Regions from separate parts of the Rhizobium sp. SRDI969 genome, predicted to be linked through region 3. Evidence: predicted binding sites of a transcription regulator. Region 3 holds the regulator's gene; each other region holds the start of a gene.
The links. The regulator LexA, encoded in region 3, represses DNA repair genes until DNA is damaged. The targets are predictions, from matches to a motif close to TGTTCNNNNTGTGTTCNG.

Region 1: the regulator LexA is predicted to act here: its motif matches at 1,516-1,533, upstream of uvrA (excinuclease ABC subunit UvrA).
Region 2: the regulator LexA is predicted to act here: its motif matches at 5,137-5,154, upstream of N2A41_RS23950 (YifB family Mg chelatase-like AAA ATPase).

Annotation. Positions count from the first base shown of each region.
Region 1 covers NZ_CP104035.1:1,960,454-1,966,645, reverse strand. The annotation lists gene N2A41_RS09895 (MarC family protein) at 95-742, shown strand; gene N2A41_RS09890 (single-stranded DNA-binding protein) at 863-1,372, opposite strand; gene uvrA (excinuclease ABC subunit UvrA) at 1,656-4,577, shown strand; gene N2A41_RS09880 (GNAT family N-acetyltransferase) at 4,574-5,035, shown strand; gene N2A41_RS09875 (DUF72 domain-containing protein) at 5,060-5,866, shown strand; gene N2A41_RS09870 (DUF808 domain-containing protein) at 5,897-6,192, opposite strand, start outside.
Region 2 covers NZ_CP104035.1:4,855,312-4,861,503, reverse strand. The annotation lists gene N2A41_RS23975 (LysE family translocator) at 81-698, shown strand; gene cysK (cysteine synthase A) at 843-1,805, shown strand; gene N2A41_RS23965 (hypothetical protein) at 2,024-2,362, opposite strand; gene N2A41_RS23960 (hypothetical protein) at 2,442-3,008, opposite strand; partial or broken gene N2A41_RS23955 (magnesium chelatase domain-containing protein) at 3,132-3,392, opposite strand; gene N2A41_RS23950 (YifB family Mg chelatase-like AAA ATPase) at 3,434-4,966, opposite strand; gene gshB (glutathione synthase) at 5,234-6,181, opposite strand.
Region 3 covers NZ_CP104035.1:1,813,793-1,819,984, forward strand. The annotation lists gene N2A41_RS09185 (ComEC/Rec2 family competence protein) at 1-2,394, shown strand, start outside; gene lexA (transcriptional repressor LexA) at 2,375-3,094, opposite strand; gene N2A41_RS09195 (VOC family protein) at 3,292-4,188, shown strand; gene kdsA (3-deoxy-8-phosphooctulonate synthase) at 4,185-5,030, shown strand; gene eno (phosphopyruvate hydratase) at 5,173-6,192, shown strand, end outside.

The DNA.
Region 1 (6,192 bases), 150 kb from region 3:
ATCCGCCGCGGGCCGCCGCGGGATATTTGCCAAATCGAAATCCCCGCTTCACAATCATTTGAACCACGCACCCATATGGGGTTCCGGAGAGCCGATGGCAAGCGCCGACCAATTGATCAACGCCTTCACGACGCTGCTCGTCACCATCGATCCACCGGGGCTTGCGCCGATCTTTCTGGGCCTGACGACAGGCATGAGCCGGACCGAGCGCAAGCAGGTGGCGCTGCGCGGCTCGGTCATCGCCTTCATCATCCTTGCCGTCTTCGCGCTGTTTGGCGCCGGCGTGCTAGGCGTGCTCGGAATTTCGATCGGCGCCTTCCGCATCGCCGGCGGCCTGCTGCTGTTCTGGATCGCCTTCGAGATGGTGTTCGAGAGGCGGCAGGAGCGCAAGGAGAAGGCGACCGAGGCGGCGATCACCAAGGATCATATCGAGAATATCGCCGTCTTTCCCCTCGCCTTGCCGCTGATATCAGGTCCGGGTGCGATCTCGGCGACGATCCTGCTAGCCGGCACGCTCGCCACCTCGATCGGGAAAGCCCAGCTGATCGGCGTCCTTGCCGCCAATCTGCTGCTGACCTTCGTCATGCTGCTCATCGCCGAAAGGCTGGACCGTTTCCTCGGCGTCACCGGCCGGGCCATCCTGACACGGCTCCTCGGCGTCATCCTGGCCGCCCTTGCCGCACAGTTCGTCGTCGACGGGGCTAAGTCGGCGTTCAATCTGATCAGCGCGACGCCGCACTGAAACGGCCGTAGACGATTGAGGCCGCGGTCTGAACGATCTGCCGCGAGAACAAAGAAGAGCATGACGCCGTTATGGACGTCATGCTCTCCAGTCTTTCACAAAACTGCGAAAGCCTAACGATCAGAACGGGATGTCGTCGTCGAGATCCCGCGAGAAGTTGCCGCCGCCGCCACCGCCGCGGCTGGGTGATGAGGAGGGAGCCGGGGCGCCGTAGTCGTCGCCATAATCGTTGCCGCCACCGGCGCTGCCACGGCCGCCGCTCGCACCGCCGCCTTCGCCGCGGCCGTCGAGCATCGTCAGCGTCGAACCGAAACCCTGCAGCACCACTTCCGTGCTGTAACGGTCCTGGCCCTGCTGGTCCTGCCATTTGCGGGTCTGCAGCTGGCCTTCGATATAGAGCTTGGCGCCCTTCTTCACATATTGCTCGACGACCTTGCAGAGGCCTTCGTTGAAGACGACGATCGCGTGCCATTCGGTCTTTTCGCGGCGCTCGCCGGAATTGCGGTCGCGCCAGGTCTCCGAGGTTGCAAGACGGATATTGGCGATCGGCCGGCCATCCTGAGTGCGGCGGATTTCCGGGTCCGCGCCGACGTTTCCAATCAGAATTACCTTATTCACACTACCAGCCATGCTTCTCACCCTGCCTGCCGCCCTGCCCGGCGGCGTTTAATCGATCGGCGCACCTTAAACCATCACGGACCGCCGATGCGCATGGGCGGCATTTAATCCACATGTTTATCCATCAGAACGCCGCATGCATCCATCAGGATTTTTGTTCTTTATTTGTTCTAGGTTATCCGTATGATCCTGTCAACAGAATCGAAAACCTTGAGCCCTTGCGGATATTCAGCCTCGACTCGCCCGTCGGCATCACTAAATAAGGGCTGTTATCCAGAAAACCAAAGCAGAGACGATGAGCGAACTGAAGACGATCTCCATCCGCGGCGCGCGCGAGCATAATCTCAAGAGCATCGATCTCGATCTGCCGCGTAACAAGCTGATCGTCATGACCGGGCTTTCGGGTTCCGGCAAATCCTCGCTTGCTTTCGACACGATCTATGCCGAGGGCCAACGGCGCTATGTCGAGAGCCTGTCGGCCTATGCCCGGCAGTTCCTCGAGATGATGCAGAAGCCCGATGTCGACCAGATCGACGGGCTGTCGCCGGCGATCTCGATCGAGCAGAAGACCACCTCGCGTAACCCGCGCTCGACGGTCGGCACCGTCACCGAGATCTACGACTATATGCGCCTGCTCTTTGCCCGCGTCGGCGTTCCCTATTCGCCGGCAACCGGCCTGCCGATCGAGAGCCAGACCGTCAGCCAGATGGTCGACCGTACCCTCGATTTCGGCGAGGGCACCCGGCTTTATATCCTTGCGCCGCTCGTGCGCGGGCGCAAGGGCGAATACAAGAAGGAACTGGCGGAGCTGATGAAGAAGGGCTTCCAGCGCGTCAAGGTCGACGGCCAGTTCTACGAGATCGCCGAGGCGCCGGTGCTCGACAAGAAATACAAGCACGACATCGACGTGGTGGTCGACCGCATCGTCGTGCGTTCGGATGTCTCGGCACGCCTGGCGGATAGTCTGGAGACCTGCCTGAAGCTCGCCGACGGGCTGGCGGTTGCCGAATTCGCCGACAAGCCGCTGCCGCCGGAAGAGACGTCGGCCGGCGGTTCGGCCAACAAGTCGCTGAACGAGACGCATGAACGCGTGCTGTTTTCGGAGAAATTCGCCTGCCCAGTCTCGGGCTTTACCATTCCCGAGATCGAACCCAGGCTCTTCTCCTTCAACAACCCGTTCGGCGCCTGCCCGACCTGCGACGGCCTCGGCGCCCAACAGAAGATCGATGCGGATCTGATCGTGCCCGAGCCCGAACGGACGCTGCGCGACGGGGCGATCGCGCCCTGGGCCAAGTCGACCTCGCCCTATTACAACCAGACGCTGGAAGCGCTCGGCAAACATTACGGCTTCAAGCTCGGCACCCGCTGGAACGATCTCTCCGACGAGGCCAAGGACGTCATCCTCAACGGCACCAACGACAAGATCGAATTCCATTATGCCGATGGCGCCCGCTCCTATACGACGCAGAAGAATTTCGAAGGCATCATCACCAACCTCGAGCGCCGCTGGAAGGAGACCGATTCCGCTTGGGCGCGCGAGGATATCGAACGCTTCATGTCGGCTGCCCCCTGCCCTTCCTGCAACGGATTCCGCCTGAAGCCGGAGGCGTTGGCGGTGAAGATCGACACGCTGCATATCGGCGAAGTGACCGCGATGTCGATCCGCGTCGCCCGTGACTGGTTCGAGACGCTGCCGGCAAGCTTCAACGCCAAGCAGAACGAGATCGCCGTGCGCATCCTCAAGGAAATCCGCGACCGGCTGCGCTTCCTCAATGACGTCGGCCTGGAATATCTCAGCCTGTCGCGCAATTCCGGCACGCTGTCGGGCGGCGAAAGCCAGCGCATCCGGCTTGCCTCGCAGATCGGCTCGGGGCTGACAGGCGTGCTTTACGTGCTCGACGAGCCGTCGATCGGCCTGCATCAGCGCGACAACGCCCGGCTGCTCGACACGCTGAAGCACTTGCGCGACATCGGCAACACCGTCATCGTCGTCGAACATGACGAGGATGCGATCCTATCGGCCGACGACGTGGTCGATATCGGCCCGGCAGCCGGCATTCACGGCGGCCAGGTGATCGCCCACGGCACGCCGCAGGATATCATGGACAATCCAAACTCGCTGACCGGCAAATATCTGTCGGGCGAGCTCGGCGTTCCGGTTCCCAATGAGCGCCGCAAGCCGAAGAAGGGCCGCGAGATCAAGGTAGTCGGGGCGCGTGGCAACAATCTCAAGAACGTCACGGCGTCGATCCCGCTCGGGGTGTTTACGGCGGTAACCGGCGTTTCCGGCGGCGGCAAATCCACCTTCCTGGTCGAAACGCTCTATAAATCGGCGGCAAGGCGCGTCATGGGCGCGCGTGAAAACCCAGCCGATCACGACCGCATCGACGGCTTCGAGCATATCGACAAGGTGATCGATATCGACCAATCGCCGATCGGCCGCACCCCGCGCTCGAACCCGGCGACCTATACCGGCGCCTTCACGCCGATCCGAGATTGGTTCGCCGGTCTGCCGGAGGCAAAGGCCCGCGGCTACCAGCCGGGCCGCTTCTCCTTCAACGTCAAGGGCGGACGCTGCGAGGCCTGCCAGGGAGACGGCGTCATCAAGATCGAGATGCACTTCCTGCCCGATGTCTACGTCACCTGCGACGTCTGCCACGGCAAGCGCTACAATCGCGAGACACTCGACGTCACCTTCAAACAGAGGTCTATCGCCGACGTGCTCGACATGACGGTGGAGGAAGGCGTCGATTTCTTCACGGCGGTGCCTGCCGTGCGCGACAAGCTGCAATCATTGAAGGATGTCGGCCTCGGTTATATCAAGGTCGGCCAGCAGGCGAATACGCTTTCGGGCGGCGAGGCGCAGCGCGTCAAGCTTGCCAAGGAACTGTCGAAACGCTCGACGGGACGCACGCTCTACATTCTCGACGAACCGACAACCGGCCTGCATTTCCACGACGTCGCCAAGCTGCTCGAAATGCTGCACGAACTGGTCAACCAGGGCAATTCGGTGGTGGTGATCGAACACAATCTCGAAGTCATCAAGACGGCCGACTGGGTGCTCGATTTCGGCCCCGAAGGCGGCGATGGCGGCGGCGAGATCGTCGCGACCGGCACGCCGGAAGCAATCGTCAGGGAAAAGCGGTCCTATACCGGACAGTTCCTGAAGGAATTGCTGGAACGGCGCCCGGTGAAGAAGGCGGTTGCGGCGGAATGACGATGAGGCCAGCGTCGCCCGATGATCTGGAAACGATCGCGACGCTGACAACAGCCGCCTATCGGCCCTATACCGAACTCTTCGGCGCTCCGCCGATCCCGGTGACGGAGGATTACGCGCCGCGGATCGAACGCGGCGAGGTCTGGCTGCGCGAGATCGGCGGGCAAACGGCCGGTCTGGCGGTCGTCGAACGGCATTCCGATCACCTCATGCTGTTCATCATCGCCGTTTCGCCGGCCTTTCAGGGTGCCGGACATGGGCTGGCGATGCTGCGCTGGCTGGAGGGCAAGGCGCGGGAATTGGCCGTGCCGGAGATCCGGCTCTACACGAATGCGCGGATGGAGCCGAATATCGCGCTCTACAGCGCCTTCGGATTTCAGGAAACGGGTCGCCGACCGAACCCTTATCGGCCAGGATGGACGCTCGTCTACATGACGAAAGAGATCAATGCGGCCTGAGCGGCTGCGAATGGGGAGGACGACATGACGAAATCCGGCACTATCCGCACCGGCATCGGCGGCTGGACCTTCGAGCCCTGGCGCGGGCATTTCTTTCCCGAGAGCCTGAAGCAGAAGGACGAGCTGAATTATGCCAGCCGCCAGCTGAAGGTTATCGAGGTCAACGGCACCTATTACAGCACGCAGAAGCCCGCGGTCTTTGCCAAATGGGCGGCTGACGTGCCGGACGGTTTCATCTTTTCGCTGAAGGCGACACGTTTCGTCACCAACCGGCGGGTGCTTGCCGAAGCCGGTGAATCGATGGAGCGGTTTCTGTCATCGGGCATTAGCGAACTCGGCGATCATCTCGGGCCGCTGCTCTGGCAGTTCGCGCCGACCAAGAGGTTCGATCCGCAAGATTTCGAAGCCTTCCTGAAGCTGCTGCCTGCAAAGCAGGACGGGTTGACGCTCCGCCACGTGGTCGAGGTGCGGCACGATTCCTTCAAGGTGCCGGAGTTCGTCGCGCTGCTGGCGAAATACGGCGTGGCGCCTGTTTGCGCCGAACATTTCGAATATCCGATGATCGCCGACGTCACGGCCGATTTCGTCTATGCGCGGCTGCAGAAGGGATCGGACGATATCCCGACCTGCTATCCGGAAAAGGACCTGAAGGCCTGGGCAGACCGGCTGGAGACCTGGGCCGAGGGCAAGGTTCCTGACGACCTGCCGCTGATCGATGGAGATCGCAAGGTGAAGGTCGAGCCGCGCGACGTCTTCGCCTTCATGATCCATGAGGGCAAGGTCAATGCACCGCATGGAGCAATCGCCCTGCAGCAGGCGCTGGCGAAATAGGCGAGGCTTGCCCGCCGATAGCCGCAAGCTTCATTTCTTCCCGTTCGCCAGCGCCTCTTTCCGTCGGCGCGGCAGGAGCGATTTGAGGTACCGCCATATCGGCGAGACGGCGTAGCCTGTGACCGGAATCGCGATCAAGCCGGCGACGCTACCGACGATACCCGCGCCTGCGGCCTCGACGACCCAGCGCAGCACCGATGCCAGAACGGGAACCGCATGCGCAGTCGCCTCGCCGGCCTCGTGGATCAGATGCGCAAGGCCGCTGATGCCATAGGCTTCGAGGCCATGAACGATGATGCCGCCGCCGACCCAGATCATGGCGGCCG
Region 2 (6,192 bases), 1.9 Mb from region 3:
GGATCGATCAGCGCCAAAGCATTGATGAGGAAGCGGCGCTTGCCTATAGATGGGCGGTGGAACCCCTGAGGGTTAAGAAGATGAGCCTTACCGACCTGATCACCTATGCCGGAGCGCTGTTCATCGCCGCGGCCATTCCGGGACCCGGGATCACCGCGATCGTCGCGCGTGCGCTCGGCTCGAATTTCCGCGAGACCTTCTTCATGGGTCTCGGCCTGGTGCTCGGCGACATGACCTATCTCACGGCGGTCATTCTCGGCCTTGCCTTCGTGGCGCAGACCTTCACCGAGGTTTTCATCGTCATCAAGATCGCCGGCGCCCTCTATCTCGGCTACATCGCCTGGAAACTCTGGACAGCGGGATTGCTGCCGCAGGATATCGCGGCACGCAAATCCACCAATATCGGCCTATCCTTCCTCTCCGGCTTGCTGGTGACGCTCGGCAATCCGAAGACGATGCTCTTTTATGTCGCCCTGGTGCCGACGCTGATCGATATCGGCAATATCGGCCTGCGAGACTATGCGATCCTGCTCGCCGTCACCTTCGTGGTGCTGATCGTCGTGCTCGTGCCCTATATGCTGCTTGCCTCGCGGGCTCGCACGATGCTGAAGCAGCCGCGCGCCTTGCAGGCGCTGAACCGGGTTGCCGCCGGCATCCTCGCCGGCACGGCCACCTTTATCGCCACGCGGGCGGCCTGAAATAAACATTCGGCAAGAAACGGTTTTCAAAGGTTTTTTTCTCTCCTGATCGCTCCTCCAGGTCGAACGCGGTCTGGCCTAGACGGGCCTTTGACCCTATTCTCCCCTCGATTTTAGGAGCAGGATTTCAAAGGGAGAGCACCCATGTCGCACAAGCCCGGCCGCGGCCGCATCTATTCCTCGATCACCGAGACCATCGGCGACACGCCGCTCGTGCGCTTCGACAAGCTGGCGCGGGAAAAAGGCGTCGTCGCGAACCTGATCGGCAAGCTCGAATTCTTCAATCCGATCGCCTCGGTCAAGGACCGCATCGGCGTCGCGATGATCGAAAGCCTCGAAGCCCAGGGCAAGATCACGCCCGGCAAGACGGTGCTGATCGAGCCGACCTCCGGCAACACCGGCATCGCGCTTGCCTTTGCCGCCGCCGCCAAGGGTTACCGGCTGATCCTCACCATGCCGGAGACGATGTCGGTCGAGCGCCGCAAGATGCTGGCGCTGCTCGGCGCCGAGCTGGTGCTGACCGAGGGACCGAAGGGTATGAAGGGTGCCATTGCCAAGGCCGAGGAACTGGCGTCCTCGCTTCCCGATGCCGTCATCCCGCAGCAATTCGAAAACCCGGCCAATCCCGAGATCCACCGCAAGACGACGGCCGAGGAAATCTGGAATGATACCGAAGGCACGGTGGACATCGTCATCTCCGGCATCGGCACCGGCGGTACGATCACCGGCGTCGGACAGGTTCTGAAAAGCCGCAAGCCCGAGATCAAGATCATCGCCGTCGAGCCGGCCGATTCGCCGATCCTCTCCGGCGGCAATCCCGGCCCGCACAAAATCCAGGGCATCGGCGCCGGCTTCGCGCCGAAGATCCTCGATACCGGCATCTATGACGAGGTCGTCACCGTCACCAATGACGAGGCCTTCGAACAGGCGCGCCTCGTCGCCCGGCTCGAAGGCGTGCCGGTCGGCATCTCCTCGGGTGCGGCGCTGACCGCCGCCATCAAGGTCGGCATCCGTCCGGAGAACGCCGGCAAGAACATCGTCATCATCATCCCGTCCTTCGCCGAACGTTATCTCTCGACGGCGCTGTTTGAGGGGCTTGGGAGCTAGGCTGGCTTTGGCCGCGGGTTTCCCGGACGTAAATCTTCGCAGAGTCTAGGGGCGCTTTGGCGCCCCTATTTGCTACGCCGCAGCCGTCAGTCTCTCTCGCCTGGAGGGCTCTCGATGAAATCGTCCGGCGGAAGGCCCCGCACGGAGTGAACATGCTTACGACGTAAGCAGTAATCGGTCACTACCACTAACACCGGGTCCCACATTCAAGGGGCCACCTATATGGACTGCGTGCTAGCTACAGGGTTCTTTTCCCAATACGTCGGCAGATAGGACAGGAACAGTTCGTCCAATGCACGGCAGCGATATTTGAACCATTTTCGGGAGCGCTTCCCCCGGAAACCTTTCCAGCGATGCTGTTCCCAAAGCAATTTCTCAATCCTCAGCAAGGTAATCCAAAGGTATAGCAGGCCGTGGGCAAGTGTCGCCCTCGACGCCTCACCTACGTCTCCGAGCATCGCGAGCGGTCGAGAGTTTCCAGCAAAATCTTCTGGATGAGCTGCAACAATGTGAGCAACAAAATTCACATGAACGAAGTTAGAAAGCCACTGATACATATCCTTTCTGACTTCGTTCGGCGTCTGATCGATTGGGATGGAAAGCGGATCGTCGTCTTCCAGCAGCGAAACGGCAGCCCTAAATTTTCGATGGAGATAGATGGCTTCTCCAGTGTTTGTAGCTCTCGTTAGGGTCTTCAAAGGATTTTATGAATTCTCGATACGTCGCTTCACTTGCCAAGACCATAATCAGCAAGTCCGCAGTCTCGATCACTCCTCTGAAGGTTGCTCGGGCCTGCCCTTCGAATCCATGAAGAATCAGTAGCCGAAAGGCCTGCATGGATTGGGCTAGGTTGGAGGCCAAAACATAGAAAACGGCATTAGGAGATGGCTGGACTGGTAATTGGGCTTCTGGCCATATCACTCGGCTTCGATGATGTGCATTCTTCAGCCCGAAGTGTGACAGGTCGCAGACCTGCAACAGCGCCAAATCATATAGGAGGCACAGGGGCTGTAGCGCTTGTTCAGCGGAATCATAGACGGTTTTACGATCCTGCCATATCGCTCCGAGGAAACCCGATATCTCATCTTCAATTGATTTTGCACTCTCGTCTGGGGATTCTCGTTGGCTCCTTTGTAAATCAGGGTGACTTGCTGCCGTGGCTTCGCATGCCGCTTTGAGCAGTTCATGTTCCTCGGGTTTCACGCTGAATCTCCGCATACAAATCATCTCGCCGCGAAACGACCGGTGGCGGCGACCCACATCCATAAATTCTGAACGCTCCAATTGGTAGATCGGCGACCTGCACGTCCTGGGCTAACTAACCACGAGCGCATTGGCGCCGATCGCAGCCGGCAGCGCGCCCGATATGGCGGCGATCGTGCCGTCGAGGTTGAGCTCGCCGACGACAACAAAATCCGACAGCGCATCGGCAGGAATGGCGCCGACGGCGGCCATCAGGGCGAGCGCGATCGGCAGATCGAAATGCGAGCCTTCCTTCGGCAAGTCGGCAGGCGCCAGATCGACCGTCACCCGCTTCGCCGGCAGCGCCTGGCCGGAGGCGTGGAGGGCGGCCTGCACGCGCTCGCGGCGACCGCCTTGTCAAACAGTCCGACAATTGCCCCCTCCCCTTACGCCGCAGCCGTCAACCTCTCCCCAGCGATCCTGTAGGAGATTGCTTCGGCGAGATGGATGCGGCCTACTGTCGGCTTGCCGTCGAGATCGGCCAGGGTGCGGGCAACCTTCAGCACGCGATGGTAACCGCGGGCGGAGAATTTCATCTTTTCGGCGGCGTCGCGCAGCAGCTGCAGGCCGCTGGCATCGGGCTCGGCCAGTTTCTCGATCATTGCGGTGGAGCAGCGGGCATTGGTGCCGATGCCCTTTGCGCCGGTGCTTTCGAAGCGCTCCTGCTGGATTTCACGGGCGCGGGCGACACGGCGCGCAACGTCGGCGCTGGTTTCGGCGGCCATCGGCCGGATGAGATCGGCGGCGGAGACGGCCGGGACGTCGATGCGGATATCGATGCGATCCATCAGCGGGCCGGAGATGCGGGCCTGGTAATCGCTCATGCAGCGCGGGCCGCGGGCGCAGCTATGGCCCGGCTCGCCGGCCATGCCGCAGCGGCAGGGGTTCATCGCCGCGATCAGCTGGAATTTGGCCGGATAGGAGACGCGGTGGTTGGCTCGCGCAATGACGCATTCGCCGCCTTCGAGCGGCTGTCGCAGTGCATCGAGCGCCTGCGGCGTGAATTCGGGAAACTCATCGAGAAAGAGCACGCCGTGATGGGCAAGCGAGGCTTCGCCCGGGCGGGCGCGTATCCCGCCGCCGACGAGGGCTGCCATGGTGGCGGAATGATGCGGCGTGCGGAAGGGCCGGCGATCGGAAAGCTTGCCGCCGGAGAGCTGGCCTGCGATCGAATGGACCATCGACACCTCCAGCAGTTCGGCGGCCGAAAGCGGCGGTAGGATCGACGGCAGCCTGGCCGCCAGCATCGATTTGCCGGAGCCCGGAGGACCGACCATCAAAAGATTATGGCCGCCGGCGGCGGCCACTTCGAGCGCGCGCTTGGCGCTTTCCTGGCCCTTGATCTCGGCGAGATCCGGCAGGTTTGCGGCATTGGCGCGGATCGACGCTTCCGGCCTGGACAGGACCTGCGTGCCGCGGAAATGATTGGCAAGAGCAATCAGGCTGCGCGGGGCGAGGATATCGACCTCGGCGCCTGCCCAGGCGGCTTCGGCGCCGCTTTCGGCCGGGCAGATCAGCCCCTTGCCGAGCGCATTGGCGCCGATCGCCGCCGGCAGCGCGCCTGAGATGGCGGCGATCGTTCCGTCGAGATTGAGTTCGCCGACGACGACAAAATCCGACAGCGCATCGGCAGGAATGGCGCCGAGCGCCGCCATCATGGCAAGCGCGATCGGCAGGTCGAAATGCGAACCTTCCTTCGGCAGGTCGGCCGGCGCCAGATTGACGGTCACGCGCTTTGCCGGCAGCGCCAGGCCGGAGGCGTGTAGGGCCGCCTGCACGCGCTCGCGGCTTTCGGCCACCGCCTTATCGGGCAGACCGACGATCTGCATGCCGACCTTGCCGGGCGCGACCATGACCTGAACCTCGACCGGCACACCTTCGATGCCCTGAAATGCCACCGTACTGACACGCGCGACCATATGCCCATCCCCTTGCCGCAAACTCTTATACCGCCCGCCGACCCCTCAAGCGCGTCGCATCGATGCGATGCGCTTCAGGTCTTTATTTGATGCATGTCGTGGCCCCAAAACCGTTTCGCACTTTTGGGCGACAGGCATTAAGGCCAGCGGTTGCAATCTGGCATGGCCGCTGGAATAAAACAAGAACAATCAAAGAACGTAGTCAGGCATTCGTTGTGACCTTGGTTGCGCTCGGCCGCGAGACCAGAACGGTCATGGGCGGCTGGCTCAGCCGCGCTTGCGCTCGATCGCATCCCAAAGCAGGCTGGCGATATCGGCGCCGCCGAACTTCTTGACCTCGCGGATGCCGGTGGGCGAGGTCACGTTGATCTCGGTCATGTAATCGCCGATCACATCGATGCCGACGAGCAGGAAGCCGCGCTCCCTCAGTGCCGGGCCGATGCGGGTGCAGATTTCCTGTTCGCGCGGCGTCAGTTCGGTCGCTTCGGCGCGGCCGCCGACATGCATGTTGGAGCGGCTGTCGTGTTCGGCCGGCACGCGGTTGATGGCGCCGGCGAATTCGCCGTCGACCAGAATGATGCGTTTGTCGCCCTTGCGCACGTCGGGCAAATATTGCTGGGCGATGAAGGGCTCGCGGAAAAGCTGGCCGAACATTTCGAGCAGCGAAGAGAGGTTGCGATCGTCGCGGGTCGAATGGAAGACGCCGGCGCCGCCATTGCCGTAGAGCGGCTTCAGGATGATATCACCCATCTCGTCGCGGAAGCGGCGGATCTCGTCGGCATCCTTGGTGATCAGCGTCTTCGGCATCAGGTCGGAGAATTCGGTGACGAAGATCTTCTCCGGCGAATTGCGCACCCAGGCCGGATCGTTGACGACGAGCGTCTTCGGGTGGATGCGCTCGAGCAGATGCGTCGAGGTGATATAGGCCATGTCGAAGGGCGGGTCCTGGCGCAGCAGCACGACATCCATAGTCGAGAGATCAACGCGCTCGGGCGCGCCAAGTTCAAAGTGATCGCCCTTGACGTCGCGCAGCACCATCGGCTCGACGCTGGCATAAAGCTTGCCGTCGCGAAAACTCAGGCGCTCGGGGGTGTAATGGAAGAGCCTGTAGCCGCGCGTCTGCGCTTCCAGGCTCATGGCGAAGGTGGAATCACCTGCGATATTGATGCCGGCGACATGGTCCATCTGGACCGCTACATTGGTGATCTTGGCCATTTCCATCCCTC
Region 3 (6,192 bases):
GGCGAAGGCCTCGCCGACTCCGCCGGTTTTTCTCCACCTGTCATGGTGACGCGCCCGACAAGAACGCAGTCGACGAGCCCCTTGCGGCACCGGCTGCCGGCAGCAGCCTCGCAATCGCTGCGTATCGGCATGCGGATGCTGAGCGAAGAGGCGGACCACGGCCGTCTGCTGCTTGTCTCGCCTGTCTTCCTCGGTGCCGGGTCAGCCTTCTGGTTTCTCGCGGCATCGGACTTTCCGCTCGTTGCATCGCTGCTCTGCCTGTTGCTGCTGATCGTCGCCGTTCTCATCGCCAGCCGCAGCCGGGCGGCATTGCGGGCAACGCTGCTGGCGCTTGCACTTGTGGCCTGCGGCATGGCCTCCGCGCAGCTCGAGAGCTGGCGGGCTTCGACCGTGATCCTCGATTCCGCCGTCACGACGACGGTGACCGGCCGTGTGGAACGGCGCGAAGGCGACGGTCGCGGCCGGTGGCGCTACATTCTTGCCGTCACCGGTACGGAGGCGCCGGAAGTGAAGCGGTCGCCCGAACGCATAACTGCGATCACCCGCGGCGCAGACGCGCCCATCGAGATCGGTGATATCATAACCGGCAGGGCGCGGCTGACGCCGCCGGCAGGTCCAGCACTTCCTGAGCTCAACGACTTCTCCTTCGGTGCCTATTTCGATGGAATCGGCGCGAACGGCTTCTTCTACGGCGCGCCGTCGAAGGTCGACTGGCAGGCAGGTCCGCAGGCGGCAAGATCGACGTGGGAAGCTCTGCTCGAAGGGCTCTACCGGCTGCGCAGCGGCATTGGCGACCGCATAAGGTCGATCTTGCCTGGCGACACCGGCGCTTTCGCCGCTGCTCTGGTGACGGACGAGCGGCGCGCCATCTCGAATGAGACGACGGAAGCGCTGCGCCAGTCCGGCCTGGCTCATATCGTCGCCATCTCCGGCCTCAACATGGCGCTGTCGGCCGGTATCTTCTTCGTTGGGTTCCGGATGTTGCTCAGCCTCTTTCCCGGCGTCGCTGAGGCCTATCCGACGAAGAAGATCGCTGCCGCCGGCGCGCTCATCGCCGTGACCGCCTATTTCCTGATCTCGGGCTTTGGGGTCTCTGCCGAACGCGCCTTCATCATGATGGCCATCATGTTGATTGCCGTCTTCTTCGACCGGCCGTCGATCAGCCTGCGCAATGTCGCGCTCTCCGCGCTCGTCATCATCGCCATTTCGCCGTCCGAGGTCTTGGGTCCGAGCTTCCAGATGTCCTTTGCCGCGACATTGGCGCTGGTCTCGGGCTATCAGCTGTGGAAGGACCGGCGCGTCCGCGAAAACGCCTTCCTCAAGCTGCCGATCATCAGGCCGGTCGTTACGGTTGCGGGTTTCTTCGGCGGCGTCTTCCTGACGTCGCTGATCGGCGGCTTTTCAACCGCGCTGTTTTCGATCGAGCATTTTCATCGCCTGACCGCCTATGGCCTGCCGGCAAACCTCGCGACGATGCCGATCATCTCCTTTATCGTCATGCCGGCCGGGCTGCTGGCGATGCTGCTCATGCCTTTCGGTCTGGATGTTTGGGCCTGGAAGGTCGTCGGATTCGGCCTCGATCTGGTGATCGCGGTCGCAAAGACGGTATCCGGCTGGGGCGGCAATATCGACGTTGGCCGTTTGCCCGGCTGGTATTTCGCGGTCGCCGTGGCAGGCTTTCTTCTGCTGACGCTGCTCCGGACGCGACTGCGCCATTCCGGCACATCGATCATCGCAGTCTCGACGCTCATCCTGTTCCTTCTACCGGTTCCCCGGCCGCCGGATCTGGTGATTTCGGAGGATGGCAATCTCGTCGCGGTCGTCGAGGCGGCAGCAATGGCGTCCAACCGTGAACGACCGCCGGATTTCATCTTCGACCAATGGCAGAGAGCGCTGGTCCTGCCGACGCATGATCCGCCGAAGATGCTGGATGGTCCTGCTATCCCGCCGGAGGGAGAAGACCGCCGCGTCAGGCTTTCCCGCGATCAGCAGACCGAAGCGAGGACCGCGATGCGTGCAGCCGCAGCGGCCGGTGAAGCAAACCGCTTTTCCTGCGTCAAAAAGGCCTGGTGCACATCAAGGCTTGGCAATGGCCAGGTCGTGGCCGTCATCGACAATGCCGCCTATCTCGGCCCCGCATGCGACGCCGCCGATATCGTCGTGACGTCGGTCCGCCTGCGCTTCAACAGCTGCCGCTCAGGTGCGACGCTCTTCACCGGTGAAACGCTGCGCAGGACCGGTTCCGTCGAGTTGCGCTTCACGAACGCCGGCCTGGAGGTGGCAACCGCATTCGATGCATTGTCGCGGCCATGGATGCGCCATCGCGCCTATGACTGGCGCAGCAATAGTTTTACCGAGCCCGGTCTAGCCAAGGTCAGTGATAGCGGCGAATAAGACCGACGAGCTTGCCCTGAACCTTGACACGGTCCGGCCCGAAAATCCGGGTCTCGTAAGCCGGGTTGGCGGCTTCGAGCGCAATCGAGGCGCCCTTGCGGCGGAAGCGTTTGAGTGTCGCTTCCTCGTCGTCGACGAGAGCAACGACGATGTCGCCAGGACTTGCGGTGCTGCCGTTGCGGATGATCACGGTGTCGCCGTCAAAGATGCCGGCGTCGATCATCGAATCGCCCTTGACCTCCAGCGCATAATGTTCACCGGAACCGAGCATGTCGGCCGGAACGACGATGTCGTGGGTGTTGTTCTGGATCGCCGAGATCGGAACACCGGCGGCGATGCGGCCCATGACCGGCACGGAGACCGAGTTGCCGTTGTCGGCGACGGGTTTTGCAGGGGCAGGAGCGGCGACCGGCTGTGGCTTGCCGAGGCTGCCCTCGATGACGCTCGGCGAAAAGCCACGCCGCGGCTGGATGCTGGGGCTGTAGGCCTCCGGAAGCTTGATGACCTCGATCGCGCGGGCCCGGTTCGGTAGGCGGCGAATGAAGCCACGTTCCTCGAGCGCTGTAATCAAGCGATGAATCCCGGACTTCGAAGCGAGGTCCAGGGCATCCTTCATTTCGTCGAAAGATGGCGGAACGCCGGATTCCTTCATGCGCTCATGAATGAAAAGGAGAAGCTCCTGTTGTTTGCGCGTGAGCATCGACGTTGTGACCTCGTGATTGAAACAAATCCAGAACAGACACTATATGTTCCATATGTGTTCCGCAAGTAGCTAAATTTCCGTAAAACTTGGAACCAACTCGTCGAGATTCTTATTTTCATTCGCCGGATTGGACACATGTCTTGCATTGAGGGTGGCGCTGTCGCACATCTCTTGCCGATTTGAGGAGGGATATGATGAACACGCATTCCACCAAACCGTACCCGCTGGATCATGTCGTGCTGCCGGTCGTCGACATCGATCTGGCGCGCGAAAGGCTCGGCAAGCTCGGCTTCACCGTTGCCGCCGATGCGCGCCATCCCTTCGGAACGGAGAATGCCTGCGTCTTCTTTGCCGACAAGACCTATCTGGAGCCGCTCGGGATCGCGAGCGTCGAGGAGAGCGAGGCATCGGCGCGACGAGGCAATGTCTTCACCGCTCGCAACCGGGCTTTCCGCTTCCGTTGCGGCGCGGAGGGGCTTTCGGCGGTGGCCTTCGGCAGCAAGGATGCCGGCATCGATCATCAGGATTTCGTCGGCAACGGGTCGAGCGCCGGGGAGATGCTGCAGTTCAACCGGCCGATGACGATGCCGGACGGCTCCGAGACGATTGCCGGCTTCAAGCTGGCTTTTGCCGGCGACCTGCGCGCGCCTGATCTCTTGCTCTTCACCGTCGAGCGTATCAATCCGCTGCCGGCCGACCGCGCCGCGCTGGAGACGCATGCCAATGGCGTGACCGGCATAACGGAGATCGCGCTTTGCGCGCCGGAACCGGCCGCATTCGCTGCCTTCGTCGGCCTTGCAGCGGCGCAATCGGCAGTCGAGAAAACCGGTTTCGGCGTCAATGTCGCGGCGTCAAATGCGAAAATCGGTCTGATGACGCCGGAAGGGCTGGAGGCCTATTTCGACATCGCCGGCTCATCCGCAGATCGCGGCCTGCGCGGCCGGGCAATCCTCTTTGCTGTTGCCGATCTTGCCGTGACAGAAGCGCATTTGGCTGCTAACGGGGTGACATACACGCGCAAGAACAATCGCATTCTGGTGAAGCCCGCGCCCGGGCAGGGCACGCTCTTCGCCTTCGAGGAAACACGATGAGCACTGATACGAATTCCGACGTCAGGGTCGGCGAAGGCCAAGGCCAGGTCACCTTTTCCAATACCGGCCGCCTGTCGCTAATTGCCGGTCCCTGCCAGATGGAGAGCCGCGACCACGCCTTCATGGTCGCCGGCACGCTGAAGGAGCTTTGCGGAAGGCTCGGCATCGGCCTCGTCTACAAGAGTTCCTTCGACAAGGCGAACCGGACCTCGCTCTCGGCCGAACGCGGTATCGGGATCGAAAAGGGCATGGAGGTCTTTGCCGACCTCAAGAAGGAATTCGGCTTTCCCGTCCTGACCGACGTTCATACCGCCGAACAATGCGCCGAGGTGGCAAAGATCGTCGACGTCCTGCAGATCCCGGCCTTCCTTTGCCGCCAGACCGACCTTCTTATTGCCGCGGCCAAGACCGGCCGCGTCGTCAACGTCAAGAAGGGCCAGTTCCTCGCTCCCTGGGATATGAAGAACGTTCTGAAGAAGCTCAATGCCAGTGGCAATCCGAACGTGCTGCTGTGCGAGCGCGGCGCCTCTTTCGGTTACAACACGCTGGTTTCCGACATGCGTTCGCTGCCGATCATGGCGGCGATGGGCGCCCCCGTTATCTTCGATGCGACCCATTCCGTGGCGCAGCCGGGCGGGCAGGGCGAATCCTCCGGCGGTCAGCGGGAATTCGTGGAAACGCTGGCGCGCGCAGCGGTGGCTACCGGTATCGCCGGCGTGTTCGTCGAAACCCACCAGGACCCCGACAATGCACCTTCCGACGGCCCCAACATGGTCTATCTCAAGGACATGCCGCGGCTGCTTGAAAAGCTACTCGCCTTCGATGCGGTCGCCAAGGCTTGACGTTCAACAGCCTGACATGATCGTGCTATAGGCGAGATCCGAACACGGTCCGAAGGGCTGGAAATTGCAGCATTGTAATTTGCACGCCTTCGACTAAGACAGGTTTCGAACCGACTTATCACCCACCGAGCAGGAAGAACCCATGACTGCAATCACCGATATCATCGCCCGCGAGATTCTCGATAGCCGTGGCAACCCCACCGTCGAAGTCGATGTCTATCTCGAAGATGGCAGCATGGGCCGCGCGGCCGTTCCCTCGGGTGCCTCGACGGGCGCGCATGAGGCGGTCGAACTGCGCGACGGCGGCAAGCGCTACTTGGGCAAGGGCGTCGAAAAGGCGGTCGAAGCCGCCAACACCGAGATCTTCGACGCGATCGGCGGCATCGACGCCGAAAACCAGATCCAGATCGACAACATCATGATCGAGCTGGACGGCACGCCGAACAAGTCGCGCCTCGGCGCCAACGCCATCCTCGGCGTGTCGCTCGCCGTCGCCAAGGCTGCCGCCCAGGCGTCCGGCCTGCCGCTCTACCGCTACGTCGGCGGTGCTTCCGCCAGCCTGCTGCCGGTGCCGATGATGAACATCATCAACGGCGGCGCCCACGCGGACAACCCGATCGATTTCCAGGAGTTCATGATCCTGCCGGTCGGCGCCGATTCGATCGCCGAAGCCGTGCGCATGGGTTCGGAAGTCTTCCATACGCTGCGCAAGGAACTTGCTAGCCAGGGCCACAACACCAATGTCGGCGACGAAGGCGGTTTCGCACCGGGTCTGAAGAGCGCGCCGGAAGCCCTCGACTTCATCATGAAGTCGATCGAGAAAGCCGGCTACAAGCCGGGCGACGACATGTGCCTCGGCCTAGACTGCGCCTCGACCGAATTCTTCAAGGATGGCAAATACGTTCTCGAAGGTGAAGGCCGCACGCTGGAATCGGGCGCCATGGCCGAATATCTGGCCGAGCTCGCCGGCAAGTATCCGATCATCTCGATCGAGGACGGCATGGCCGAAGACGATTGGGACGGCTGGAAGACGCTGACCGACCTGGCTGGCAAAAAGACCCAGCTCGTCGGCGACGATCTCTTCGTCACCAACTCCGCCCGTCTTCGCGACGGCATCCGCATGGGTGTTGCCAACTCGATCCTCGTCAAGGTCAACCAGATC